2 regions of the Streptomyces sp. NPDC002104 genome follow, and region 1 is predicted to be linked to the other one. Evidence: riboswitches for the same ligand, from Rfam matches in the RefSeq annotation. Region 1 holds a riboswitch; the other holds the start of a gene.
The links. A riboswitch is a leader RNA that binds a small molecule or an ion and turns the genes downstream of it on or off. The one in region 1 is predicted to bind glycine.
Positions count from the first base shown of each region.

Region 2: linked by a shared signal. The riboswitch ahead of gcvP (aminomethyl-transferring glycine dehydrogenase) and the one ahead of gcvT (glycine cleavage system aminomethyltransferase GcvT) in region 1 are both predicted to bind glycine.

Region 1 is NZ_JBSFDF010000028.1:36,082-40,286, forward strand. Features, by position in the region: gene glyA (serine hydroxymethyltransferase) at 1-951, opposite strand, end outside; gene gcvH (glycine cleavage system protein GcvH) at 966-1,346, opposite strand; gene gcvT (glycine cleavage system aminomethyltransferase GcvT) at 1,452-2,567, opposite strand; glycine riboswitch at 2,751-2,854, opposite strand; gene ACWCP2_RS23040 (AAA family ATPase) at 3,073-3,756, shown strand; gene ACWCP2_RS23045 (enhanced serine sensitivity protein SseB) at 3,931-4,205, shown strand, end outside.
Region 2 is NZ_JBSFDF010000076.1:11,329-15,533, forward strand. Features, by position in the region: gene ACWCP2_RS35810 (DNA polymerase IV) at 1-313, shown strand, start outside; gene ACWCP2_RS35815 (PRC-barrel domain-containing protein) at 1,093-1,458, opposite strand; glycine riboswitch at 1,577-1,675, shown strand; gene gcvP (aminomethyl-transferring glycine dehydrogenase) at 1,874-4,205, shown strand, end outside.

The DNA of each region.
Region 1 (4,205 bases):
GTCGGTGCCGCCGGTCAGGACGTCCACGCCCACGGCCTTGACGTCGTCCTGGACCAGACGGGCGGCGAGGATCTTGGCACCCTCCAGGGTGCGCTCCTGGCGCTCCTTGAACTCGGGCGAGGCCGCCACGAGGAAGGAGACGGCCTTGGCCGCGATCACGTGCTCCAGCGGGCCGCCCTGCTGACCCGGGAAGACCGCGGAGTTGATCTTCTTGGCCAGCTCCTGCGTCGACAGGATGACACCGCCGCGCGGACCGCCGAGGGTCTTGTGCGTGGTGGTGGTGACGACGTGGGCGTGCGGCACCGGGTTCGGGTGCAGACCCGCGGCGACCAGGCCGGCGAAGTGCGCCATGTCGACCATCAGGTACGCGCCGACCTCGTCCGCGATGCGGCGGAAGGCGGCGAAGTCGAGCTGGCGCGGGTAGGCGGACCAGCCCGCGACGATCAGCTGCGGCTTGGACTCCTTGGCGAGGCGCTCGACCTCGGCCATGTCGACCTCGCCGGTCTCGTCGACGTGGTACGGGACCACGTTGTAGAGCTTGCCGGAGAAGTTGATCTTCATGCCGTGGGTCAGGTGACCGCCGTGGGCCAGGTTCAGGCCCATGATCGTGTCGCCCGGCTTGATCAGCGCGAACATCGCGGCCGCGTTGGCCTGCGCGCCCGAGTGGGGCTGCACGTTCGCGGCCTCGGCGCCGAAGAGCGCCTTGATGCGGTCGATCGCGATCTGCTCGACCACGTCGACGTGCTCACAGCCGCCGTAGTAGCGGCGGCCGGGGTAGCCCTCGGCGTACTTGTTGGTCAGGACCGAGCCCTGGGCCTCCATGACGGCGACCGGAGCGAAGTTCTCCGACGCGATCATTTCCAGGGTGGACTGCTGGCGCACGAGTTCGGCGTCGACGGCGGCGGCGACGTCCGGGTCGAGCTCGTGGAGGGGAGTGTTCAGTACAGACATCAGGGTTCCCTGGGTCAGTTGCCGGCGGTGAGCTTGGCGTACTCGTCCTCGGAGAGCAGGTCGGCCGGCTCCTCCGTGACGCGTACCTTGAAGAGCCAGCCGCCCTCGAACGGAGCCGAGTTCACGAGCGCCGGGTCGTCGACGACGTCCTGGTTGAACTCGGTGATCTCGCCGGTGACGGGGGAGTACAGGTCGCTGACCGACTTGGTCGACTCCAGCTCGCCGCAGGTCTCGCCCGCGGTCACGGTGTCGCCGACGGCGGGAAGCTGGGCGTAGACGACGTCACCGAGCGCGTTGGCCGCGAACTCCGTGATGCCGACCGTCGAGACGCCGTCGACGGCGTCCGACAGCCACTCGTGCTCCTTGCTGAAACGCAGCTGCTGGGGGTTGCTCATGACCTGATTCTCCTGGATGCGGGGGAGTGGATACGAACGGTGGTCGTGCGGGACCGGCGCGAAGCCCCGGCCGGCGGTCAGGCGCGGTACGAGTGCGGTACGGGGCTACTTCTGCCGCTTGTAGAACGGCAGGGCCACGACCTCGTACGCCTCATGCGTACCGCGAATGTCCACGCCGACGCCGGAGGTGCCGGGCGCGGCGTGCGCCGCGTCGACGTAGGCCATCGCGATCGGCTTGCCCAGCGTCGGTGACGGGGCGCCCGAGGTGACCTCGCCGACGACCTGGCCGTCGAAGGTCACGGCGAAGCCGGCGCGCGGAACGCGGCGGCCCTCGGCGATCAGGCCGACCAGCTTGCGCGGCGCCTTGGAGGCGGCGCGCTCGGCGGCGGCCTCCAGGGCGGCGCGGCCGACGAAGTCGCCCTCCTTCTCGAACTTCACGACCCGGCCCAGACCCGCGTCGAACGGGGTGAGGGAGGTGGTCAGCTCGTGCCCGTACAGCGGCATGCCCGCTTCCAGGCGCAGGGTGTCGCGGCAGGACAGGCCGGCCGGGACCAGGCCGACGCCCTCGCCCGCCTTGGTCAGCGCCTGCCACAGCTCCACGGCGTGCTCGGGCGAGACGAACAGCTCGAAGCCGTCCTCACCGGTGTAGCCGGTACGCGCGATCAGCGCGGGCACCCCGGCGACCGTGCCGGGCAGGCCGGCGTAGTACTTCAGCCCGTCCAGGTCGGCGTCGGTGAGGGAGGCGAGGATGCCGGGGGACTGCGGACCCTGCACCGCGAGCAGCGCGTACGCGTCGCGGTCGTCGCGGACCTCGGCGTCGAAGCCGGCGGCGCGCTCGGTGATCGCGTCCAGGACCACCTGCGCGTTGGAGGCGTTCGCGACGACCATGAACTCGGTCTCGCCCAGGCGGTAGACGATCAGGTCGTCGAGGATCCCGCCGTCCTCCTGGCAGATGTGCGTGTAGCGGGCACGGCCGACGCCGACGGTGGAGATGTTGCCGACCAGCGCGTAGTCCAGGACCTTGACGGCCTCCGGGCCGGTCAGGGTGATCTCGCCCATGTGGGAGAGGTCGAAGAGTCCGGCGCTGGTGCGGACGGCGTTGTGCTCGTCGCGCTCGCTCCCGTACCGCAGGGGCATGTCCCAGCCCGCGAAATCGGTCATGGTCGCACCGAGGGAACGGTGCAGCGCATCGAGGGCGGTCAGGCGGGGGGCAGTGCTCATGGGTGTGGCTCCCGGGTCCCAGGGCATGACATGACGAGGAGGAGTTCCTCCCCATCTGTCATCGGAACCTGAGAGGTTCGCCGAGAGTTCCCCGCTTCCAGGGGAGGCCATCGACTTGCACCTTGGGTGGAACCGTCGCCGGGGCCCTCAGGGGCGCCTGCGCGGCTCGCTTTTCAGATCTGCCTCATCCACGCGGTACGGGGCCTGAGAGATTCAAGGGAGGTACTTGCTCCTTCGGCGCCCGGGCACCGCCTTGCGGCGTGCCGGGACTCTCCCGCGCGGATTCAAGCGGCCGGTATGCAGTTAGGTGTCCAGATGGCGCACATCATTGCACGAGGTGCGGCCGAATGGGGGAGGGGGGCGGCAGGTGGGGCGGACCGGGAGCGGGCGGGGAACGGAGCCGGAGCGGGCCCGGAGCGGAACCGGGGGCCCCGGATTACCGTCTCTTTACACTCAGGGGGAACGGGTCCGGGCGGCCCGGGGCGGGGGAGGGGAGGCGAGCACTGTGCGGAGATTCGGAGTACTGGCGGCGACGGGCACCGCGGCCGTCGAGGACGCGGTGGCCGGCGTGCCGCCGCAGCGCGGGGCCGTACGGGATCCGGCGGCGGGGACGCCGGCGGAGCCCGGGGCGGTACGGGACCTGCGCGGGGCCGAGGGCCCCCGGCGGCTCCGGTTCGCCGCGGGGGACGTCGTGGTGGTCTCCGGACTGCCCGGCGGCGGCAAGAGCACCCTGATCAAGCGGGCCGCGGAGGGCGGCGGCATCGACTCCCAGGACGCCCGCGAGCGGTGGGAGCGCCGGATGCCGGCCGCCCTGCCCTACGCGGTGTACCGGCCCGCGGTCCGGATCGCCCACTACTGGGGCCTGTGGCGGGTGCTGCGCTCCGGGGCCCCGGCCGTCGTCCACGACTGCGGTACGCAGAGCTGGGTCCGGGCGCTGCTGGCCTCCGCGGCCCGGCGGCGCGGCCGCGTGCTGCACCTGGTGCTGCTGGACACCACCCCCGAGGAGGCCCGGGCCGGGCAGGCCGCGCGGGGCCGGGGGGTGTCGGCGTACGCCTTCGCCCGGCACCGCGGCGCCGTGGCCCGGCTGCTGCGCGAGGCCGAGGCGGGCCGCCCGCCGGCCGGCTGCGCGTCGGTGACCCTGCTGGACCGCCCGGCGGCGTCGCGGCTGACGTCGATCGGCTTCCGCTAGCGGCGCGGTTCGTACGGGCACGCGGGGGCGCCGTACGAGGAAGCCGTACGAGGAAGGCAGTCCGGGCCGCCGTGCGGGCGGCCCCCGGCGGGGGTGTCGCAGGCGCCCGTTAATCTCGGGACGCTCGGGCCGGGAACCCCGGGCCGAGACCAAGGCAAGCGAGTGGAGACGTACATGTGGCCGGGTAACGAGCTGGAGCAGGTGCTCGGGGCGGCGCTCGGACAGGCGGACGCCGGGGGGCGGATCCTGGAGGTCCTCGGGCGGAGCGATCTGTGGATCCCGCTGCCGGGCGGGGTGAACAGCCTGAGCCTGCCCACGATGGACATCGACGGCGCCGCCTACGTGCCCGTCTACAGCTCCGAGGAGCAGTTCCGCGCCTGCGTCGGCCCCGGCATGGACTTCGCCGTCGCCCCCGCCGCGGACTTCGCCCGGGGCCTGCCCCCGCAGCT
Region 2 (4,205 bases), on a different contig from region 1:
GCCGGGTCAGGGGCCGGGGGTGCGGCAAGGGGAGGGGGCTGGGGGCGGCGTGGTGCCGGGGGGCGTTGAAGGGGTGGTTCAGCGGCGGTGGCCGGCCGGGAGCGATGTGCGGCATGCGGTGTACGGGCCGGGGTGGGTGCAGGGCAGTGGCGTCGGGCGGGTGACCGTACGGTTCGAGCAGCCCGGATCCCAGCCGGGCCGGGTCCGGACGTTCCTGGTGGACGATCCTGAGCTGGAGCCGTCCGATCCGATGCCGCTGGTCGGGGACCAGGCCATGGGGGTCGGGGGTTCGACTGCTCCGGAGCGAGCCTGAGAGGTCGCTTCAGGCTGCTGTGCCGGCATGTGCCCGGCTGCGCGGCGAGGGGTGACCCGCTGCCCGGGCTGGTCGGCGGGGAGCGGGCGCCGGGAGCGGGAGCCGAGACCAGGAAGCAGCGAGTCGGGCGTCTTGAGGCCCGTTCCGGTCCGGCCACCGCTGGCCCAGCGGTGCCGTGCCCCGGCGCACTGCCGTGGTTTCGCGTGCGTGCGCATAAAGGTGCACCTCGGCAGCGAACCGTGCCGGGGCGCCGTGGTGCTCTGGTTTACGCGCGCAGGTGTGCCCCGGCAGCGGACTGTGCCGGGCCGCCGTGGCGTGCACGCGAGGGTGCGCTCGGCAAGGGACTGTGCCGGGCCGTCGTGGTGCGCGGGTGCGTACGCAGGTGTGCCCCGGCATTGGACTGTGCCGGGCTGGCGTGGTGCTCGGGTGCGCGCGCAGGTGTGTCCCGGCAGCGGACTGCCGGGCCGTCGTGGTGTTCTGGCGCTTATGCGCGAGGGTGCGTCCGGCAAGGGACTGTGCCGGGCCGGCGTGGTGCTCGGGTGCGCGCGCAGGTGTGCCCCGGCAGCGGACTGCCGGGGCGTCGTGGTCTGGTGCGTACGCGCGAGGGTGCGTCCGGCGAGGGACTGTGCCGGGCCGGTGTGGTGTTCCGGTGCGTACGCGGGTGTGCCCCGGCAGCGGACCGTGCCGGGGCTGCCGCTGTACCCGGGGGCGTCCGGAGAGTGGGGTTCCGGTGGGGGAGGCCCGGTGGTGCGGGGCGGTGCGGTCCGGATCGGGGCGGGCTATTGGGGGTCGGGGGACGTGTGGCCGAAGTCGTGGTGGAAGTCGGACGGGAGGGCCAGGTCCAGGCCGTAGTGGTGGTAGAGCTGCAGCTCCTGTTCGGGGGAGAGGTGGCGGCCGACGCCGAAGTCGGGGGCGTCCCTGATGAGGGAGCGTTCGAAGGGCACGTGCAGGGTGTCGCCCACCATCTCGCTGGGCTCCAGCGGGACGAAGGCGTCCCGGCTGAAGAGGCCGGTGCGTACGGCGGCCCATTCCGGGACGCCCGTGGCATCGTCGAGGTAGACCTCGTCGACGGTGCCGATCTTGGTGCCATTGCGGTCGAACGCCTTGCGGCCGATCAGGCTGCGGGGATCGATGTCGGTCTGCACGGTCCGGTCCCTCCATTGGGCGCAACTCCTCCGTAATGACTACAAAAGTGCATTTCCGGAGAGGGGGCCACTCGAGGGAGGTGCCCAGATCCTCGCTGGTAGGCTGGGTGATGGCTGTTGACCCTGTGCGGGAGAGTCCTCCGAAAGAGTGAGTCGGAGGCGCCGAAGGAGCAAATCCTCCCCGGAATCTCTCAGGCATACGTACCGCACGTGGTGAGGCCACTCTGGAAAGCAGGGGCGGGTACCGGGCGCGCAGTGCCGGTCCCTCTCCTCACCGACGGTGAAAGCCGGATCTCGTGGGCGATCCCCGCGTGGCCCGGTGAAGCTCTCAGGTTGTGATGACAGAGGGGGAGGCCGTCCGGGTGCCCGCGCCGTGGTGCCCCTCGCAGGTCGTACGACCAGGAGGCCTCCGTACATGACCGCCAACCGCATTCCGCTCTCCCAGCTGGAGCGAGGCATCCCCTTCGAGCAGCGCCACATCGGCCCGGACGCCGAGGCGCAGGCGAAGATGCTCGCCCATGTGGGCTACGGCTCGCTGGACGAGCTCACCGCCGCCGCGGTGCCGGATGTGATCAAGACCACCGCCGCGCTGAACCTGCCCGAGGCGCGGACCGAGGCCGAGGTGCTCGCCGAGCTGCGTGAGCTCGCCGACCGCAATCAGGTCCTCTCGTCCATGATCGGACTGGGGTACTACGGCACCTTCACGCCGCCCGTGATCCTGCGCAACGTCATGGAGAACCCGGCCTGGTACACGGCGTACACGCCGTACCAGCCGGAGATCTCCCAGGGCCGCCTCGAAGCCCTGCTGAACTTCCAGACCGTGGTCGCCGAACTGACCGGTCTGCCGACCTCCGGCGCGTCGCTGCTCGACGAGGGCACCGCCGCCGCCGAGGCCATGACCCTGGCCCGCCGCGTGGGCAAGGCCAAGGGCAACGTCTTCCTCGTCGACGCCGACGCGCTGCCGCAGACCATCGCGGTGATCCAGACCCGCGCCGAGCCGATCGGCATCGAGGTCGTCGTCGCCGATCTCAGCGAGGGGATTCCGGCTGAGATCGCCGAGCGCGGCGTCTACGGCGTGCTCCTGCAGTACCCCGGCGCCTCCGGCGCCGTGCGGGAGATCAAGCCGGTCATCGAGCAGGCGCACGGTCTCGGCGCCATCGTCGCCGTCTCCGCGGACCTGCTCGCCCTGACCCTGCTGACCTCCCCGGGCGAGCTCGGCGCGGACATCGCCGTCGGCACCACCCAGCGCTTCGGCGTCCCGATGGGCTTCGGCGGACCGCACGCCGGCTACATGGCCGTCCAGGCCAAGCACGCCCGCTCGCTGCCCGGCCGCCTCGTCGGCGTCTCCGTGGACGCGGACGGCAACAAGGCCTACCGCCTCGCGCTGCAGACCCGTGAGCAGCACATCCGCCGCGAGAAGGCCACCAGCAACATCTGCACCGCGCAGGTGCTCCTCGCCGTCATGGCCGGCATGTACGCCGTCTACCACGGCCCGGACGGGCTGCGGACGATCGCCCGCCGCACCCACCGCTACGCCAACCTGCTGGCCGCGGGCCTGAAGGCCGGCGGTGTCGAGGTCGTGCACGGCTCGTACTTCGACACCCTGACCGTGCGGGTTCCGGGCCGGGTCGCCGAGGTCGTGGCCGCCGCCCGCGAGGGTGGCGTCAACCTCTTCCAGGTCGACGGCGACCTCGTCTCCATGGCCTGCGACGAGACGACCCTGCGCGCCGACGTCGAGGCCGTCTGGGCCGCCTTCGGCGTCACCGCGGACATCGAGGCGCTGGACGCCGACACCGCCGACGCGCTGCCCGAGGGGCTGCTGCGTACGGACGAGTACCTGACGCACCCGGTCTTCCACCAGCACCGGTCCGAGACGGCGATGCTGCGCTACCTGCGCAAGCTCTCCGACAAGGACTACGCGCTGGACCGCGGCATGATCCCGCTGGGCTCCTGCACCATGAAGCTCAACGCGACCACCGAGATGGAGTCGGTCACCTGGCCCGAATTCGGCCAGTTGCACCCGTTCGCCCCGGTCGAGCAGGCCGAGGGGTACCTCACGCTCATCACTGAGCTGGAGGAACGTCTCTGCGAGGTCACCGGCTACGACAAGGTCTCCATTCAGCCGAACGCCGGCTCCCAGGGCGAGCTCGCCGGCCTGCTGGCCGTCCGCGCCTACCACCGGGCGAACGGCGACGAGCAGCGCACCGTCTGTCTCATCCCGTCCTCCGCGCACGGCACCAACGCCGCGAGCGCCGTGATGGCCGGCATGAAGGTGGTCGTCGTCAAGACCGCCGACGACGGCGAGGTGGACGCGGACGACCTGCGCGCGAAGATCGAGCAGTACCGCGACGAGCTCGCCGTGCTGATGATCACGTACCCCTCCACGCACGGTGTGTTCGAGGAGCACGTCGCCGACATCTGCGCCCAGGTGCACGACGCCGGCGGCCAGGTCTACGTGGACGGCGCCAACCTCAACGCCCTGGTGGGCCTGGCCAAGCCGGGTCACTTCGGCGGCGACGTCTCGCACCTGAACCTGCACAAGACCTTCTGCATCCCGCACGGCGGCGGCGGCCCGGGCGTCGGCCCGGTCGGTGTCCGGGCGCACCTGGCCCCGTACCTCCCGAACCACCCGCTCCAGCCGACGGCCGGTCCGGAGACGGGCGTCGGCCCGATCTCGGCCGCTCCGTGGGGCTCGGCGGGCATCCTGCCGATCTCCTGGTCGTACGTGCGCCTGATGGGCGGCGAGG